3 regions of the Rhodococcus sp. IEGM 1354 genome follow, and region 2 is predicted to be linked to each of the others. Evidence: riboswitches for the same ligand, from Rfam matches in the RefSeq annotation. Region 2 holds a riboswitch; each other region holds the start of a gene.

Region 1 (6,398 bases), on a different contig from region 2:
CGCGCGGCAGTGGGGGAACGGGGTACTCGCGCGATGGTCCACAGTCGGCGCGTGCTGGTTTCGTACCTTCGGGGACGCGTGCGCTCACCCGCAGTTCGGGATTCGAGACGATGTCGCGGAGTTCGTCGGCCTCGAGGGGGAGTTCGGCCTCGTCCCCTTCGTTCGAAGTCCGTGCATGGACGATGGTGTCCGGGAAGTATGCGGTCGCTGTGCGCCGATGCGTCGATACCCCGTCGTACTCGGACACCGCATCCAGCGCATCGACAACGGTGCCGTCGGGCAGCACGATCCGTTCGTCGACCGATCCCTCGGTGCACGGTGGAATCGCATCGTCCCATGCCTCTGCTGAGACCTGCAGTGGTGCAGCGACTCCTGCACGATCGACGACCCCGGATGCCGTGCTGTCCCCACTGAGGTCCTCGACGGTCATGCCGCCCGACAGTTCGGCCTTCTTCGAGTAGATCTGCATCGGTTGGAACACCAGTGAATTCGAGGGGGAAGCGAACTCCACTTCGACGTCTGTGGGCAACGAGCGAACCAGGGACTCCGACATCGCCGACGCCTTCTCGGCCGTCAGCCACGGGTAGTCGGGGTTGTCGTACTTACCTGGGTAGGAACCGGTGAAGAAGGAGAACGTCTCGCCGGCGGGAACTACGACGTCACAACCCGGTATGTCTCCGACCTCGGGCGAATCAAGGGTGATTCCGGCTGCCACACAGCCCACGGCGACGATCGCAGCGACGACCACGGCGTCGATCCGGACTCCACCGCGCCGCATGTCGATTCGCACACGGTAAGCCTAATCGGTGATCGATTGGCTCATGAGTAGTGCGCAATTCCCGGTTCCGGCCGGAGACCTGCTCTCCACATCCAACGGCCCGCGCCGAATCCGGCGGCCCGGTACCGGGGTATTTTTGGCTGACACTCGGCGAACATCGCCGGTGGCAAGGGTTGAAATCATCGTGATTGAAACCGAATGCGTACGTGCACTTGACTTCTCGATAGATTTGTCTGTACGTTCCTGTCACCATCCAGAGCGACCGAGAGACCTTGGCTCGATGACGTCGCAGCAACCCCGCCCTGAGGCGTGTGGGTGCTACCGCCAGGACCGATGGAGGCGCGACCGATGAACATCTGTATCTGTACGCACGCGTGATCGATCGGCGTACTCACAGCACGAAATCCTCGAAAGGCAACCCAGCGATGATCGCTGCCCATCCGACCCGGCGGTTCCGGTGACTCAACTCGACTCTCGTCCCGTTGTGGATACGACGGACGACATTCCCGACGAACAACTCGTCGTTGCACGCACGTGGCACCCGTGGCGCTGGGTGATCGGAGTCGCCACTCTGATCGTGGTCGGTCAGTTCCTGCACGGCTTCGTCACTAACCCCGGCTGGGATTGGGACACCTTCGCTCAGTACTTCACTGCGGCATCGGTGATGTCGGCGCTGTGGTTGACCATCCAGCTCACCTTCTGGGGCACGCTGATCGGCTTCGCCATAGGTATCGGCCTGGCGGTAGCGCGGCTGTCCGACAATCCTGTGTTGCAGGTTATCTCCTGGTTCTACATCTGGGCCTTCCGTTCCATCCCGTTGATCGTGCAGCTTCTGTTCTGGTTCAATATTGCGTACCTGTATCAGACTCTGTCTTTGGGAATTCCGTTCGGTCCCAGCTTCTTCCAGTTCGACGTCAACAACGTCATCAGTGGATCGACGGCGGCCATCATCGGGCTGGCCCTGCACCAAGCGGCCTACTCCGCCGAGATCGTTCGGGCCGGTATCATCTCGGTGGACCAGGGGCAACTCGAAGCAGCAGCAGCGCTGGGTATTCCGAAGAGACGGGAGTTCTTCAAGATCGTTCTGCCGCAGGCGATGCGAGGGATTCTCCCCAACGCGGCCAACGAGGTGATCTCTCTGTTCAAAGGTACGTCGATCGTGTCGGTCATGGCCATCGCCGAATTGTTCTACCAGGTGCAGGTCATTTACGGACGCAACGGACGCGTGGTTCCGCTGCTCATGGTCGCGACCGTCTGGTACATCATTTTGACGTCGGTGCTCTCGATCGTGCAGTTCTACGTCGAGCGGCACTACGCCAAGGGCGCGGTACGCAACATTCCGCTGACGCCGATCCAACAGATTCGCCACAAGCTCTCCAACGTCACCTTCGCGCCGAGAGGGGCGACCCGATGACCACTCTCGATGCCTCCACATCCAGTGCCGCAACGAGATACGCGGTCGAGGTGCGCGGCGTCCACAAGTCCTACGGCGGGCTCGAGGTGCTCAAAGGCGTCGACCTCGTCGTACGTCCCGGTGAGGTGACCGCGATTATCGGCCCCTCGGGTTCGGGCAAGTCGACTTTGCTGCGCGCTCTGAACCATCTGGAGAAGGTGGACCAGGGCACCGTCCGGATCGACGGTGATCTGGTGGGATATCGGCGCAAAGGCAACAAACTGCACGAACTCAGCAACAAGGAGATTCTGCGGCAGCGTTCCCAGATCGGTTTCGTGTTCCAGAACTTCAATCTGTTTCCTCACCTGACGGTCCTCGAGAATGTCGTCGAAGCCCCGATCTCTGCGCAGAAACGCCCGCGTTCCGACGTCGAACCCGAAGCGCTGGCTCTCCTCGATCGAGTCGGGGTGCACTCTAAAGCGCATGACTATCCGCGACGGCTCTCCGGCGGACAACAGCAGCGGGTCGCCATCGCGCGTGCACTTGCCCTGCGTCCCACAGTCATTCTGTTCGACGAGCCGACGTCAGCCCTCGATCCCGAATTGGTGGGAGAGGTTCTCGAGGTCATCCGCGGCCTGGCGTGCGATGGTGCCACCCTGGTGATCGTCACGCACGAGGTCGGGTTCGCTCGCGAGGTCGCCGACACCGTCGTCTTCATGGATGGCGGCGTCATCGTCGAACAAGGCTCTCCTGCAGAGATTCTCGATTCACCCCAGGAGGAACGCACCAAGTCGTTCCTCGCTCACGTTCTCTAGCTCTCACTCACCCTTCACCTGCACCCACGAACGGGGAAAGTCATGTCCGGATCATCTCGTAGGCTCGCGGTAGTAGCGTCCGCATTCGCGGTCCTGGCGCTCACTGCGACTGCATGCAGCGAACCCACTGCCGAATCTCGGGTCGTCACCGATGACGGCGGAACGTTCGATCTTTCACCCGAGCAGGCCGACCGCGTTCGCGTCGAGAAGGTCGACGAGATCGCAGCCGAAGTGCCGCAAGCGATTCGCGATCGCGGCACGCTGATCGTCACCGGGGCGGGCGGTACCGCGCCACCACTGCGCTTCTACGCCACCGACGACACCACCATCGTGGGGTCCGAGGTGGACTTCTCGTACCTGATCGCCGACATTCTCGGTCTCGACGTCGATCTTCAGGTCGCAGATTGGTCACAGAACTTCGTGAAGATCGATTCCGGCGAGAACGATGTGTTCATCTCCAATGTCACCGTCACCGAGGAGCGCAAGGACAAGTACGACTTCGCGACCTATCGACTGGACAACCTCGCTTTCGAGGCGCAGAAGGACACCGATTGGACAGTCGAGAAGCGTCAGGACATCGCAGGTAAGAAGATCGGTGTCGGCTCCGGTACCAATCAAGAGCAGCTGCTGGTGGACTGGAACGAACAGAACGTAGCCGAGGGTCTGGCTCCCGCCGAGATCGCTTATTACCAGAACACCTCCGACTACTACCTGGCGCTCGGGTCAGGCCGTATCGACGGGTATCTGGGACCGAATCCGTCGGCTGTCTATCACGCGGCAACCGGCGGCGAAACAAAGATCATCGGCACGTTCTCCGGTGCCGGAGATGCGCTGCAGGGTGAAATAGCAGTTCTGACGAAGAAGGACAACGGCCTCATCGACGCCGTGCAGGACGCAGTGAACCACGCCATCGAGGACGGCAGCTATCAGAAGGTGATCGATCGTTGGGGCCTGCAGTCCGAGGCAGTGACCGAGTCCGTCATCAACCCGCCCGGGCTACCCCGCAAGGAAGGTTAGACAGCTGAGCAGGGGTGACGTCGGCCGGGGAGTTGGTCGCTGATCTGGTGGACAGGTAATCGAGACAGGAAGCACATGAGCGCGACGTTCGATGTCAACATCCGCACTGGTGACACGGGTCCAGGACGCGTGGACTTCGTCGAGGTCGATCAGCACGATCGGCTGGCGACGCCCCTGCTGCAAGAACTGGCGATCGAATATTCGTCCAGGTACGGCCGGAGCCCCGGTGTCCAATACGAGGAACTGAAGTCCTATCCCGCCCGGGAGTTCGCACCGCCGGGTGGTGTGTTGGTAATTGCCTTGGCCGATGGCGTTCCTGTCGCCGGAGGTGCGTACCGGAAATACGACTCGGAAACCGCAGAGCTCAAACGTATTTGGACATCGAAAGAGCACCGCGGCAGGGGTTTCGGCAGACTCGTCGTGGCCGAGCTGGAACGCAGCGCACGTGATCGCGGATATCGCAGGGTCTACCTGACGACCGGCTGGAATCAGCCCGAGGCCGTTGCGCTGTACCTGGCAGCTGGATACACCCCGCTCTACGACCGAAGTGTGCCGTCCAGAACAGTCGGATCGCACCCCTTCGAGAAGAGTCTCGAATGAGCCCGGTCCGGTGATGCCCACCTACGGGCTGAATGGGTGCAGTATCGCCGAGTAACGTCTGTCAGCCCGACGTGTCGGCGCTGTGTTCCAGGGCTGCACCGACCCAGAACTGCAGTGCCTGTTCGCTCGTCAGCGCTTCTGTATCGACGGTGATCCAGCCTTCACCCATCGACCGCCCCTTGCCCATGACTGCATGGTGGGCCCCATCGAGTTGAAGGTATTCGGGTTCGCGCACCCCGTCCACACGAACAAGCAAGGCACGGTTTTCGGTGCCGACACACACCACCATTCTGTCTCGCACCATGAACGCCAGACCGCCGAACATCTTCTGCTCACGCAAACTCTCCTGGTCCGAGAGAGCGTCGCGGATGCGGTCCGCAAGAAGCTCGTCGTACGCCATGCGCTCGTACTCCTCCTGTGATGGTTGTATCGATGGAACCCCCTGGTCGGGTCGAGCGCAACTGTGGGTCGACGCAATGGGGGATTCGGTGTCTGCGTTGCAGTCCTGCCGGAGGCAGGGCTGTGCCGTGGTGGTGGTGTGGGTAGTCATGCGGGTTGTCGAGGTTCCTCGTCGCCGTTGTCGCCTGTGTAGTTGTGGTGGTCGGGTGGGTAGAGGACTTCTTCTGGGTGGTGTGCGTGGTTGATCAGGCCGCGTCGTGTGGGGTCCATCCCTGTTGGTGGATGCCACAGGGTTCGGCCCGGATAGCGATGTCCTGCTGTGGTTTTGGTGGTTGCCCACTTTCCGGGGCCGGTGCCGACGAGTGCGTGGTGCATGTCGCATCCGAAGGTGAGGGAGTCGATGTCGGTGGGTCCGCCCTCGACCCAGTCGTCGAGGTGGTGGGCTTGGCACCAGGTCGCGGGGCGGGTGCAGGAGGGGAAGCTGCAGCCGCGGTCGCGGGCGATGAGGACGATGCGTTGGTCGGCGGAGGCGATGCGTTTGGATCGGCCGAGGTAGAGGGCTCTGCCGTTGTCGTCGAAGATGGTGAGGTAGTGGTGGGCGTGCGAGGCCATGCGGATGGCGTCGCGGATGGAGACGCGTGATCCGGTGGCGGTCATGGCGTAGCCGCAGGCGGCGTCGAGGTCTTTGAGGCTCATGGTGACGATGGCGGTGACGGGTAGGCCGCGGTGGGTGCCGAGGGTGCCGGAGGCGAGGGTGTGCCGGAGTGCCATTTTCAGGGCGTCGTGGCGGCGTTCGTTCTGGGTGCGTCGATCTCGTGCGGCGGCAGCGTCGCGAGCAGCGGTGTCCGATGCGTCGGCGTCGGCTTGGCCGCCGGGTTCAGCAGCGCTGCCGGAGCCGGTGGTGTCGTTGGTGTCGTTGGTGTTGGGCGTGCTGTGTGGCGTTGTGCCGCAACCACAGTCGCTGCTGTCGGTGTACTCACCCTCACCGCGGTCTTCGCCACTGCGGTCTTCGCCACTGCGGTCGTCGTCACCGTAGAAGTTGGCACCGTTGTCGTTCGTCCCATCCCACAGGTATTCGTCACCCGATCGAGCATCGCTGGATCCTGCCTCGTCGGGCATCGGCCCGGGCTTTGGCGTAGCTGCACTGCCACTCCCGCCGCCGTCCCCGCCGCCGTCCTCGTCGCCGGTGGTCTCATCCTCGTGGACGATCGATGTCGGGTCGGCGGGATTGTTCACTCCCGGCTTCGCGGCTTTCGAGAACAAGGCTTCGAGGTAGGCCCGTAGCTCCGAGTCGACGCAGAACTTTCCTTCCGACATTCCGTCGGACCCCTGCTCACCGAGGTAGAAGAACGCATCCCGCCGTTTCCGCGGCCTCGGCTTCGCGTTCTTGTCCTCG
Region 2 (6,398 bases):
GGGAACGGAGAACCCGGGCGATCGCGGCCAGTTGGAGAAGGAACCGGTGTACAACGCTCTGCAGCCGGTGAAGGACGGCAATCTCGTCTTCACCGATGGGGTGACGGCGGGGGCGATCTACTTCACGAGCGTGCTGAGCCTGCCGTACGTGATCGACAAGGTGGCTCCGGCACTGTCCGAGGCGCTCGGCGGAACCGCCACCACCATCACGTCCTGACTCTCATACCGCCGAGCGCTTCTCCATCCACATGGCGACGGACAGAACGCCCAGGCCGGCAACAGCGAGTCCCGAGCCGACGGCGGCCGGTGCCGTGTAGCCGAGGCCTGCGGCGATCACGGCGCCGCCCACCGCGGCTCCAATGGCATTGGCCAGGTTGAACGCCGCGTGGTTGAGTGACGCGGCGAGAGTCTGCGCGTCCTCCGCCACGTCCATCAGACGGGTCTGAAGTCCGGGGACGACGGACGAGCCGGACGCGCCGATCAAGAACACGAGAAGCAGCGCGGTCACCGGGTTGTGAGCCGCGACGACGAAGACGGCCAGGGACACTGCGGTCGCGGCCAGCCCGATGAAGGTGCCCTTGAGCTTGTACTTGTCGGCCAACCAACCGCCTGCGTAGTTGCCGGCAACCATGCCGAGGCCGTAGATCATCAAGGCCACCGGAACCAGTGCACGGGCAAGGCCCGCGACGTCGGTCAGGGTCGACGCGATGTAGGTGTACACCGCGAACATGCCACCGAATCCGACGATGCCGACGAACAGGGTCATCCACACCTGCCCACGGCGCAGGGCACCGAGCTCGGTGATCGGACTGGTGGTCGGCATCGCGTCGAGTCGCGGCATCCACAGGACCAGCGCACTGACGGTGAGCAACCCGATCACGGCGACGAGCGCGAATGCGCTTCGCCACCCGAGGGCCTGGCCGATCCAGGTCGCCACCGGTACACCGACGACGTTCGCCACCGATAGACCCATCATCACCATCGCGACGGCCTTGGCTCGTTTGCCCGGCTCAGCGAGGTGCGCTGCCACTAGCGCCGCAACGCCGAAATACGCGCCGTGCGGCAGGCCGGCCACGAATCGGGAGGCCACCAACTCGTTGAAACTCGGTGCGAAGACCGTCCCGAGATTGCCGAGCGTGAACGCCACCATCAGCGCCAGCAACAACATGCGCCGAGGAACACGCGCCGCAAGAGCGGCGATGGTCGGCGCACCGACGACGACGCCGAGTGCGTAGGCGGAGATCATGTGACCGGCCGACGGCTCCGAGATGCCCATCGTCGTCGCGATGTCCGGGAGCAGGCCCATCGACGCGAATTCGGTGGTGCCGATACCGAAGCCGCCGATGGACAGAGCCAGCATGGCAAGCCTGCGGCGGGTCGAGTGTGGTCGATGGCCGACACTCAACCCACTCGACACCTTGCCGCGCACGGCGCTGACGTTTCTGGCGAGAGCGGAATCGGTGACAGTCACAGCAGAACAACCTTCGTAAGCAATCGGACTACAGAGCGGGGCCGGGGGCGCGATGACGACCTGGTGGATCGATTCAGCACAGCCCGACCGGACGGCACAACGTTCGTCGTCTCCATTGTCTTCCCCGAGGCGACTCGTTTTCGAGTCGTCGGGCGGTGATTGTCCTCACCAGAGCATCTGCTCGAGGGTCGCGAGCGCCCTCGTTCCCCCGAGACACCCGTACCCGCTAAGATTCCTGCCAGGTCATGAGTGCCAGCATCGAGCCCCGGCTTGCTGGCCGGCAACCCTCCAACCGCGGTGGGGTGCCCCGGGTGAACGACCAGGCCGATGCAACACATCCGTGTCGTATCGACAAGCGCGGGTCCGCTCCGAAGCGGACCCACTGATCTTCGGTCCCCACGGGCCGAGGCATGTCAGGAGGTTCTCATGTGTTGCTGTACCGATACGCCCCGTAACGCTCGAGTTCTCGAGCTTCATTCGACAGAAAACACGTCTGAGAAAACGGAGTATCACCAGCCATGACCGATTCGACCCCCGACGTCGTCGACGCCACCGGAGCACCCACCGAGGATCCGTTCACCGATCCCGCAGCCGACTGGAGCTTCGAGACCAAGCAGATCCATTCGGGTCAGACACCGGACGGCACCACCAGGGCTCGTGCGTTGCCCATCTACCAGACCACCTCGTACACGTTCGACAACACCGATCACGCGGCCGCATTGTTCGGTCTGGCCGAGCCCGGCAACATCTACACCCGGATCATCAACCCGACACAGGATGTCGTCGAGCAGCGCATCGCGGCCCTCGAAGGTGGCGTCGCGGCATTGCTGCTCGCGTCGGGCCAGGCCGCCGAGACGTTCGCGATTCTCAACCTCGCCGAGGCGGGCGACCACATCGTGTCGAGCCCGCGGCTCTACGGCGGCACCTACAACCTGTTCCATTACACGCTCCCCAAGCTGGGTATCACCGTCTCGTTCGTCGATGATCCGGACGATCTCGAGCAGTGGCGCGCGGCCATCACACCGTCGACCAAAGCGTTCTACGGTGAGACGATCTCCAATCCGAAGAACGACATTCTCGATATCCCCGGCATTTCGGCCGTTGCCCACGAGAACGGCATTCCGCTGATCGTCGACAACACCGTCGCGACGCCGTACCTGCTGCAGCCGCTGAAGCACGGTGCCGACATCGTGGTGCACTCGGCGACGAAGTACCTCGGCGGTCACGGCACGGCGATCGCAGGCGTCATCGTCGACGGCGGAACGTTCGACTGGACGCAGGGCCGTCACCCCAACTTCACCACCCCGGACCCGAGTTACCACGGTGTCGTCTTCGCCGATCTCGGCGCTCCGGCCTTCGCCTTGAAGGCACGGGTGCAGTTGTTGCGCGACATCGGGGCTGCGGTGTCACCCTTCAATGCGTTCCTCATCAGCCAAGGTCTCGAGACGTTGAGTCTTCGAATCGAGCGGCACGTGGCGAACGCGCAGAAGGTAGCCGAGTTCCTCGCCGGTCGCGACGACGTCGTCTCGATCAACTACGCCGGACTCGAATCCTCGCCCTGGTACGAGCGCGGGCAGCAGCTACTCCCGAAGGGGCAGGGCGCGATCATCGCCTTCGAACTGAAGGGAGGAGTGGACGCGGGCAAGAAGTTCGTCAACGCTCTCACTCTGCACAGTCATGTGGCTAACATCGGAGACGTGCGTTCTCTCGTCATCCATCCGGCATCCACCACGCATTCGCAGTTGACCCCGGAAGAGCAGTTGGCCTCCGGCGTCACTCCTGGCCTCGTGCGTCTGGCCGTCGGTATAGAAGGAATCGACGACATCATCGCCGATCTCGAGGTCGGCTTCCGCGCGGCGGCGTCTTGAGTCACAGCTTGAATACAGGCGTTCGTCCGGAGGCGGTTCTTCCGTCTCCGGACGGGCGGTTGGGAACCATCGACATCGGTGGTCTCGATCTCGAGAACGGTTCTCACATCCCGCACGTGACCGTGGCGGTGCAGCGTTGGGGCGAGATGGCAGCCGATCGCAGCAACGTCGTCCTCGTCGAACACGCGTTGACCGGTGATTCCCACGTTTCGGGACCGCCGGATGCCGACCACGTACTGCCCGGTTGGTGGAACGGGATGGTCGGGCCGGGCAGCCCCATCGACACCGACGAATGGTGTGTCGTCGCCACCAACGTGCTCGGCGGATGCGGAGGCACCACCGGGCCGAGCAGTATCTCCCCCGACGGCACCCCGTACGGTTCGCGCTTCCCCGAAATTTCGATCCGCGATCAGGTGGCGGCAGAGGTCGCGGTGGCCGACGTTCTGGGTATCGATCGGTTCGCCGCCGTCGTGGGCGGATCGATGGGCGGCATGCGCACGCTCGAATGGATTGTGGGACATCCGGATCGGGTGGGTGCCGCGCTGGTCCTCGCCGTCGGTGCCCGCGCGACAGCAGACCAGATCGGGACGCAAACCACCCAGATCGCTGCGATCAAGGCCGATCCGGGTTGGCTCGGCGGCAACTACCACGACACCGGCACCGCCCCGACCGCCGGACTCGGAATTGCTCGACGCATCGCGCATCTGACGTACCGAACCGAGAGCGAACTCGACATTCGGTTCGGAAACTCTCCCCAGAACGACGAGGATCCGTGGGCCGGCGGCAGGTACTCCGCGCAGAGCTACCTCGAGCATCAGGCCGCCAAACTGGTCAATCGATTCGACGCGGCAACGTACGTTCTTCTGAGCGAAGCGATGAACCGCCACGACGTGGGCCGAGGACGCGGCGGCGTTGCCGAAGCCCTTGCGTCCGTGCCGGTTCCGACCATCGTCGGGGGCGTCGATTCCGATCGCCTCTACCCGCTTCGACTGCAGAAAGAAATTGCGCGTGAGCTCCCACAGTGCCGGGGGCTCGAAGTGATCCAGTCGCGAGACGGCCACGATGGATTTCTCACCGAGGCCGATTCGGTGGCGAAGCTGCTGGCCGAGACGATGGAGCTCGCCCGCCTCGGACGGCGCTGACCCGAGTCGATCGGTCTACGTCAGTCCGTCCCCAAGGGATCGATCGACAGCGACAGAAAAACGATCGCACCGCCGACGCATCCCAGCGCCAACACGTCGAATGCCCTGCTGCGCACCTTCAGGGTGCCGACGCGTGACTCCGGCAGGCACAGTCGCAGCAACGCTGCCACCACAGCTGCACACCCGAAGATGAACGAGCCACGCCGCCAACGGTCGGCGAGAACCAGGACCAGCGCGGCGAGCACGATGACCGACACCGCGACCATCGGCAGATTCCGAGCGAGCGCCGCTCGGAAACCCGGCACGTGATCGCCTCGCGCATCCTGTGTCTCGTTCACCTCGGCTCGCTCAACTCTTGGCCGCAGTGCGTTCGGCTCGCTCCACGACATTGGACAGCAGAAACGCTCGCGTCAACGGCCCCACTCCGCCGGGGTTGGGCGACAGGAAACCTGCCACCTCGGCGACGTCGTCCGCGACGTCTCCGCGCAATCCGTCCTCGGTGCGGGTGACCCCGACGTCGAGCACAGCCGCGCCGGGCTTGACCATGTCTGCGGTGATCAATCCGGGAACTCCGGCGGCCGCGATGACGATGTCGGCACGGGAGACCTCTGCGGCGAGATCACGAGTTCCGGTGTGGCACAACGTGACCGTCGCATTCTCCGAGCGGCGCGTCAGCAGCAGTCCGATCGGCCGGCCCACCGTCACACCGCGGCCGATGACCACGGCACGCGCCCCGTCGAGTGCGACGTCGTAGCGCCGCAGCAGGTGGACGATGCCCCGCGGGGTGCACGGCAATGCGGCGTCCTTGCCCAGCACCAAGCGTCCGAGATTGATCGGGTGCAGACCGTCGGCATCCTTGTCGGGATCGATGCGCTCGAGCGCGGCGTTCTCGTCCAGATGCTTGGGCAACGGAAGCTGCACGATGTACCCGGTGCAGTCGGGGTTGGCGTTGAGCTCGTCGATGACCGCTTCGAGATCGGACTGGGTGATGTCTGCCGGAAGATCGCGTCGAATGGAGGTGATGCCCACCTTCGCGCAGTCGTTGTGCTTGCCCCGCACGTACGCGGCAGAACCCGGATCGTCTCCGACGAGTACCGTCGCCAGACCGGGAGTGATGCCCTGCTCCCGCAGACGTGCCACACGGGCGGTGAGGTCGACGAATATCTCGTCGCGAGTCGCTTTGCCATCGAGGATCGTTGCAGTCACCGGGCCATTGTTTCAGGTTCTGCCCATCCGGCGGCGCGCCGGGCCGATCGCCGCGGTCAGCCCTCGACGATCAGACCCTGCGCAGCCGCGAAGGCCACCGCTTGCATCAGTTCGATCTTGGCCCCGCGCACCCCTGCGCCGACCCACAGGGACGCATCCACGACGGCTCCGCGCAGGTCCGACTCCTCCATTTTGGCACCGACGGTTCGTGCTCCCGCGAGATCGACGGATCGCAGTACTGCTTTGCGAAGATCGGTCGAGGTCAGGTTCGCTTCCTGCATCCGACATCCGGTCAGATCGACGCCGCGCAGGTCGGCATTACCCAACGAGGCCAACGTGAAATCGACCTCGTCGTAGGTGGCCGGACGCATGCGAGTGTCCACGAACACCGAACCCATCATCGTGGAATGACGGAAGACACTGTGCTGCAGATTGGTTCGAGTGAACGTGCACGAGCGAAAGGCCGAGTTGGTGTGCACCGAATCCGTGAGGTCGGTACCGGTGAAGTCGCACTCGGTGAAAACGACCGAGTCGGTTCGCACATTGCTCATGTCCGCGTCACGGAAGGTGCACCGGACGAACTGTCTGCCCGACCACTCCCGCCCGTCGAGTCGAGAATCCGAGAAATCTTCACCGATGGTCTGCTCGTCGTCCACCTGCCCCATCCTTCCCGGGCTCGTGGTGGCAGAGTGAACCGGGTGTTTCGACTCA
Region 3 (6,398 bases), on a different contig from region 2:
ATACCGGGCGAGGCCGACGCCGCCGATGACGAGCTCGCCTACTTCGCCGACCGCCACCGGAGTGCCCGAGGCGTCGACGACTGCCAGATCCCAACCGTCCAGCGGTAATCCGATGCGGACCGGGCCCTTCCCGTCCATGATGGACGCGCACGCGACGACCGTCGCCTCGGTGGGGCCGTAGGTGTTCCAGACTTCCCGGCCTTCGACGGCGAGCCGCTCGGCCAGCTCGGGTGGGCATGCTTCGCCACCGAAGATCAACAGCCGCACCGCTTCCAGTGCCACCGCGGGCCACAGTGACGCCAGCGTCGGCACCGTCGAGACGACGCTGATGTCTCGGGAGACGAGCCACGGACCGAGGTCGAAGCCGGATCGCACCAGGGAGCGCGGGGCGGGCACCAGGCAGGCGCCGTGCCGCCACGCCAGCCACATCTCCTCGCAGGAGGCGTCGAACGCGACCGACAGGCCGGCGAGCACTCGGTCACCCGGTCCCAGCGGATCCTTCTGCAGGAACATGCGAGCCTCGGCGTCGACGAACGCCGCGGCGTTACGGTGGCTGACTGCAACACCTTTGGGGGTTCCGGTCGAACCCGAGGTGAAGATCACCCACGCGTCGTCCTCGGGTGTGGGCGGCTCGGGCACCGGAGTACCGCCACCCAGTTCAGGCGCATTCTGTTTCGGCGCGGTGCCGGCTGCGATACCGCCCGCAGTGACGATGGCCGTCACCTGCGCCTCACCGAAGACCAATTCGGCGCGCTCTTCCGGATCGTCGGCGTCGACGGGTACGTACGCAGCCCCGACGTCGAGGATCGACAGAATCGCGACATAGAGCGAGAAGGACCCCGACGGCATCCTGATGCCGACGCGGTCGCCGCGTCGGACACCGGCGTCGGCGAGCCACTGGGCCCCCTCGGCGATGTCGTCCAGCAGTTCGGCGTAGCTGACCGACACCGTCCCGTCGTCGATCGCGGGTGCATCCGGAAAACGATCGGCTGTCTCCTGCAGTACGTCGATCAGTGTGCGGGCCGGCGGGGCAAGGGGCGAGCGGAGAAACGCGGCCGGAGCAGGTGCGATATCCGTGCTCGAACCCGGCAGATCGTTCTCTTGGTGCACAGGCAACCGGGTGTCCTTCTCGTTCGTTGGCAGATGACTCATGTGGTGCTGAGGAAAAGCAGCGCCGTTGGTTATCTCACGTTCTGTTTGCCAGCAGGTGAACGAGCGCGCCTTCCCACCGCGGAGATCCTACTGCTGTCTCGGCGTGAGCCCCGGCTTGACAAAACCGTGGCGGGTTTGCCAGTGTCTTGACCACGGTCACGAGTACCAGCATCGAGCCCCGGCTTGCTGGTCGGCAACCCTCCTTCGCGGTGGGGTGCTCCGGGTGACGACCAGGCTGACGCCGGAGAACCGGCGCGGCAAGCGCGGACTCGTTCACGAATCACTTCCGTTGCGGGTCCCTCGAACGTGAGGGCTTGATCTGTCATGACGTCTGTACTTTCCCGTCCCTGTGCTCCTTTTGCCCCTGTTTCCGGCACGGAGTTGCAGGTTCCGCTGGTCCACGGTGGCACGTGCACCTACGCCAACTTCGACTACGCGGCCAGCGCGCCCGCGCTGTCGGCGGTGACGAATCGGATCGCGGAGTTGCTGCCGTTCTACTCGAGCGTGCACCGCGGTGCCGGCTACGCGTCTCGGGTGTGCACCGCGGCATACGAGAAGGCGCGCGAGACCGTCGCTGAGTTCGTTGGGGCACAACAGGATTCCGTGGTCGTGTTCACACGCAACACCACCGATTCGCTCAACCTGCTGGCCGCGTGCGTGCCGGGGGAGACCGTGGTGCTCGATATCGAGCACCACGCGAACCTGCTGCCGTGGCGCAATCGCCGAGTGGTGGTGGCAGCATCGACGCTGGCCGAGACGCTCGCCCGGCTCGACGCGGAGTTGGCTGCGAAACCTGCTGCGCTACTGGCCATCACGGGGGCATCGAACGTCACCGGCGAAGTGCTCCCTATCGGGCAACTGGCCGATCTCGCGCATCGGCACGGTGCTCGGATCGTCGTCGACGGCGCACAGCTCGTTCCGCACCGTCGAGTGGACATTGCCGCACTCGGTGTGGACTATCTGGCGTTCTCGGGACACAAGCTCTACGCCCCGTTCGGCGCGGGTGTGCTTGTGGGAAGCCGTGATTGGCTCGACGCCGGCGAACCCCACCTGGCCGGCGGTGGTGCCGTGCGCAGTGTGACGATCGAGCACACCGACTGGGCTCCCGCACCGCAGCGACACGAGGCAGGAACGCCCAATGTGCTCGGTGTCGTCGCGCTGGCGGCGGCGTGCGAGGCCATCGCATCGTTCGACGAGGACGCCGCGACCGCACACGAGCGGGAATTGTCCACCCGATTGCGAGACGGGTTGGCCGCACTGAAGGGTGTCGAACTGCTGCAGGTGTGGGCAGACGCGCCCGACGTCGTCGGCATCGTCACGTTCACCGTCGCCGGCTACGACCCCGGTGAAGTGGCGGCGTACCTGTCGGCCGAACACGGCATCGGAGTGCGCGACGGAAAGTTCTGCGCCCACCCCCTGCTGCGCCGACTCGGTCATGCCGACGGTGCCGTGCGGGCCAGTATCGGTCTCGGCAGTTCCTCGGCCGACGTGGACCGACTCGTCGGCGCGTTGGCGGCGTTCGTCGAGTCCGGTCCGAACTGGAATTACGCCGAAGAGGCCGGGTGGTGGAACCCCGTTCCGGACCCTCGGCCGTTCCCCGCCCTGGCCGACGGGGCCGCCGGGGTTGGATCCCCGTGCAGCCCCACAGACAGTTAGCATGGCGTCATGACCGTGAGTGTCGTCTTTCGTGGCAATCGCCACTGGTGCAACAGGTATGTCGATCTGTGCCGCACTGCGTCCGGGTCGTGTTCGAGTTCGGCTCCGCTCCGACCGCATGCGTATCCCGACCGACGAATCAGGACCACCACTCATGTCGCACAATCACACCCGCATAGCCATCGAATCCGATGACGTCTGGACCGAACTGACCGCTGGGCCCGAGGTGAACACCGTCAGGATCGTCGCCTCGGACCTGCGGGAAGCTCAGCAACAACGCGCCCGGTTGCACGCAGAAGCCGTCGACCGCGGTGAATCGGCCGAGAACCTCGCGGTCTTCCTCGATCTCGAGATCTACGTCGCTGCCGACGCCAGGACAGCCCGTCGGGAATTCGCCGCACTCGACGCGCCGGCGGGCCCGTCGTCGATCCGCTACGTCGGTACCCCGTCGGGACTGGCGAGTTTGATCTCCGACGTCACCGCGGCCGACGTCGCGGACGGCGTGACGCTGCAGGTACACGGCGAGATCGAGCGGCAGGCGACGTTCCTGGTCGCAGGAGTGTTGCCGCTCCTCGAATCGCGCGGCACCCGCCTCGACACCGACGTCGTCGACGCGATCCTCGGCGCACCCCGAATCGCCCCGACCCTCGCCTCGTAGGTCGTTCGAGCTCAGGTAACGTCGATCGCCAGACCAGCGGTGATGCGCAGCAACTCGGTGTACGAGGAGCGGAAGATCGTGTCGATGTGCCCGGCTGCGGCCCACAATTCCGGGTGGGCCGCCAGGTCCTGATCGACGAACGTATCCAAGTTCGTCGGATGGCCGACCGGAGCAATTCCGCCGATCGGCTGACCGGTGGCGTGCTTGGCGGTACGCAGATCGGCTCGGGCGAGTGTGCCGCCGAGACGCTCACCGGTGTGCTCGAGATGAACATTGTGAGCCCCGGACACCAGGAGCAACACCGGCTCGTCGTCGAGCAGAAACACCATCGACTTCACGATCGCACCCACCTCGACGCCCAATGCAGCTGCGGCATCGGCGGCGGTGTGGGTGCCCTCGGGACTGTTCACCACCACCCCGTGATGACCACGAGAAATCAGGGTGTCGGCAACATGGGCTGCATTCGGATGAAGTAGCCGGGACATGCCCCAACCCTATTGCCACACGACCGTTTACGCAGAGAGCTTGCCCAACTGGGTCATTCCGCAGGCTCCACTCCCGCCTTAGTGGGTCATTCCGCAGGCTCCACTCCCGCCTCCTTGGGTCATTCCGCAGGCTCCACTCCCGCCTCCTTGGGTCATTCCGCAGGCTTCACTCCCGCGAGATCACCGAACAGTCTCAATCGCGCCATCCCGCCGTCGGGGAAGATGTCCATTCGCACCTCCGACACCGGGATGTCGTGGTCGAGAACGAAGCGATGCCGAGTGTCGGGCTGCAGTGTCGTTCGCGGCAGGAGTTCGATCCAGTCGCCGTCGCCCAGTCGCCCTTGCAGGGACGCCGCGCCGGGGGCGTTGCCCAGGAAGCAACTGGTGTCCAGCTCGGCCAGCCGGATACGGCCCGTGCCGGCGAGCTGCACCTGCACCCAGTCGTTGGCGTCGTTGCGTCGACGCGAGGTCTCCCAGCCTTCGCCCATCGAGCGCGGCGGGCCGGGGAACAGCAGATTGTTGGGGGAGCTGTAGAACATGTTGGAGCAGGCCGACACGTATGCGCCGTTCTCGAGCGCGGCCAGGTCGACGGGCCCGACGGCGAGGAACTTCGGGTCCGGGACGCCGCGGCCGAGTACTCGCAGCCGAGCGACGCCGCCGTCCGGGTAGATGGACAGCTTGACGTGCGTCCACCGGGCGTCGGACGCGACCTCGAATCGGTTCTCGCTATCGCCGTCGACGGCACTACGGGCGACGATGGTCGTCCACTCCGTGTCGTACAGCTCGGTCGGTGACGGGAATCCGGTCACCTCGGCGGCCTCGATCGAAATTTCCGGCGGGTAGTTGCCGGTGAACCACGACGTGTCGACGATGACGGCCGATACGACACCGGCAGCTCCGAGTCGCACGATCGCCTCGTCGTAGCCGGCCTCGCGTCGGCGGCGCGTCTCCCACCCGTCGTAGATCTGCCCCTTGTGCCCGAACGTCGCGGTCGAGTAGTCGGCTTTGCCCGGTGTGATCAGATTTTCCTTCTCGGCGAACGTCTCGTCGTTCGCCCACACCACTGCGCCACCGAGTGTGCGGACAGCGAGATCGGGCATCGGCAGAGGGAAGGTGGCAGTCATGGGATGCCACTTTACTGGCTCGGCATCGATTCACCGGCGCTGCGACGACGGCGCAGAACCGCTGCCGCAGCCATCAGCAGCACGCCGATCAGGATGTAGAGACCCAGTCCGAGTGCCGGCTGCCCGACCCCCGCACCCGAGAAGTACACGATGCTGCGCACTCCTTCGGTGCCGATGCCCGGGGTGATCCACCGGCCGATCGACGCGTACACATGCGGCAGTACGTTGGCCCCGAAAGCGCCTCCAGCGCTGGGATTTCCGAGGATGACGAACAGCACGATCGCCGCCGGTACCGCAGCCACTCCGATCAGGGCTCGCAGGCCCATCGTGAACAGTCCGGTGGCGAAGACGACCCCGGTGCCCAGCACGGTGAGCGGAAACCAGTGTCCGGCAAAGGTTCCGAGTACGTGGGTGGTCAGCAGTGCTCCCAGTGCGCCCGAGGCAATCGAGTACGCGGCGAGAATGCCGACGTGGACACAGGTTTCGCGTCGGGTCGTCGGTGCCCCGATGAGCAGACCGAAGGCGGCCGCGAGGAGGTAGCCGCCGACGACCCAGCCCACCGACAGGTAGAAGCCGGACAATCCTCGGTTGTCGTGCACCCCGACCGGGATCTCGTCGCGCACCACGAACTGGCGTCCCTGAGCGGCATCGACCTCGGTGAAGATCGATTCGAGGGCCGTCGCCACCGAGCTGCCGGCGGCGCTGGCGGTGATCAGTGTGTCGGTGCCGCTCGAGCCGACGACGTAAGCACCGAGGATGTCCCGATCGCGGAGCAGAGTGCGAACCTCGGCGGTATCGACTGCCGTACGCGCGTCGAGCGGCGCACCGTCGATGGCGTCGAGGCGGTCGGCGGTCTGCTGGTCCAGGCCGGCGGGAAGCCCGGCCTCGGTCACCACGGCGATCGGAATTGCGTGGGGAGTCGGCTGATGGAACGCCGACACGTAGCTGAGGATGAAGCCGAGTTGCAGCACCAGCACTGCGGCGGCGAGTAGTGACATCTTGCGCATGAAAGTGCTCCTGAACATGTCGAGACCCGAAGACCTTGTCGATACCCGAGGTATTCAATACTCTAGGTATCGTGAATGCCGAGCAGCAAGAAGAGTGGCGATCGACACAGCCACAGCGCAGGCCGCAGCGCACCGATGTGCGAGAACGACTGCTCGCCGCAGCCGCCGACGAGTTCACCGAGCGTGGATACGCGGCGGCAAAGCTCACCGACATTGCCGATCGGGCCGGCTTCACGAAGGGGGCCGTGTACTCCAACTTCGATTCCAAGCAAGGGTTGTTCGCCGAACTGCTGGCACAGCGCTCACTCGATCTCGC

The links. Region 2 has a riboswitch for S-adenosylmethionine ahead of QM588_RS16745 (bifunctional o-acetylhomoserine/o-acetylserine sulfhydrylase). Riboswitches for the same ligand answer to the same signal wherever they lie in the genome.
Region 1: linked by a shared signal. The riboswitch ahead of QM588_RS19230 (amino acid ABC transporter permease) and the one ahead of QM588_RS16745 (bifunctional o-acetylhomoserine/o-acetylserine sulfhydrylase) in region 2 are both predicted to bind S-adenosylmethionine.
Region 3: linked by a shared signal. The riboswitch ahead of QM588_RS21350 (aminotransferase class V-fold PLP-dependent enzyme) and the one ahead of QM588_RS16745 (bifunctional o-acetylhomoserine/o-acetylserine sulfhydrylase) in region 2 are both predicted to bind S-adenosylmethionine.

The regions. Positions count from the first base shown of each region.
Region 1 is NZ_JASHKT010000009.1:64,439-70,836, forward strand. Features, by position in the region: gene QM588_RS19225 (hypothetical protein) at 1-790, opposite strand, end outside; SAM riboswitch class I at 1,025-1,118, shown strand; gene QM588_RS19230 (amino acid ABC transporter permease) at 1,332-2,192, shown strand; gene QM588_RS19235 (amino acid ABC transporter ATP-binding protein) at 2,189-2,986, shown strand; gene QM588_RS19240 (ABC transporter substrate-binding protein) at 3,029-4,003, shown strand; gene QM588_RS19245 (GNAT family N-acetyltransferase) at 4,079-4,603, shown strand; gene QM588_RS19250 (TfoX/Sxy family protein) at 4,665-5,003, opposite strand; gene QM588_RS19255 (HNH endonuclease signature motif containing protein) at 5,150-6,398, opposite strand, start outside.
Region 2 is NZ_JASHKT010000007.1:73,731-80,128, forward strand. Features, by position in the region: gene QM588_RS16735 (ABC transporter substrate-binding protein) at 1-217, shown strand, start outside; gene QM588_RS16740 (MFS transporter) at 221-1,360, opposite strand; SAM riboswitch class IV at 1,713-1,835, shown strand; gene QM588_RS16745 (bifunctional o-acetylhomoserine/o-acetylserine sulfhydrylase) at 1,990-3,339, shown strand; gene metX (homoserine O-acetyltransferase MetX) at 3,348-4,481, shown strand; gene QM588_RS16755 (DUF3017 domain-containing protein) at 4,502-4,747, opposite strand; gene QM588_RS16760 (bifunctional methylenetetrahydrofolate dehydrogenase/methenyltetrahydrofolate cyclohydrolase) at 4,830-5,687, opposite strand; gene QM588_RS16765 (pentapeptide repeat-containing protein) at 5,744-6,352, opposite strand; gene QM588_RS16770 (tRNA (cytidine(34)-2'-O)-methyltransferase) at 6,386-6,398, shown strand, end outside.
Region 3 is NZ_JASHKT010000011.1:89,488-95,885, forward strand. Features, by position in the region: gene QM588_RS21345 (Pls/PosA family non-ribosomal peptide synthetase) at 1-1,152, opposite strand, end outside; SAM riboswitch class IV at 1,307-1,422, shown strand; gene QM588_RS21350 (aminotransferase class V-fold PLP-dependent enzyme) at 1,477-2,808, shown strand; gene QM588_RS21355 (hypothetical protein) at 2,963-3,466, shown strand; gene QM588_RS21360 (YbaK/EbsC family protein) at 3,478-3,951, opposite strand; gene alc (allantoicase) at 4,104-5,075, opposite strand; gene QM588_RS21370 (hypothetical protein) at 5,087-6,082, opposite strand; gene QM588_RS21375 (TetR/AcrR family transcriptional regulator) at 6,154-6,398, shown strand, end outside.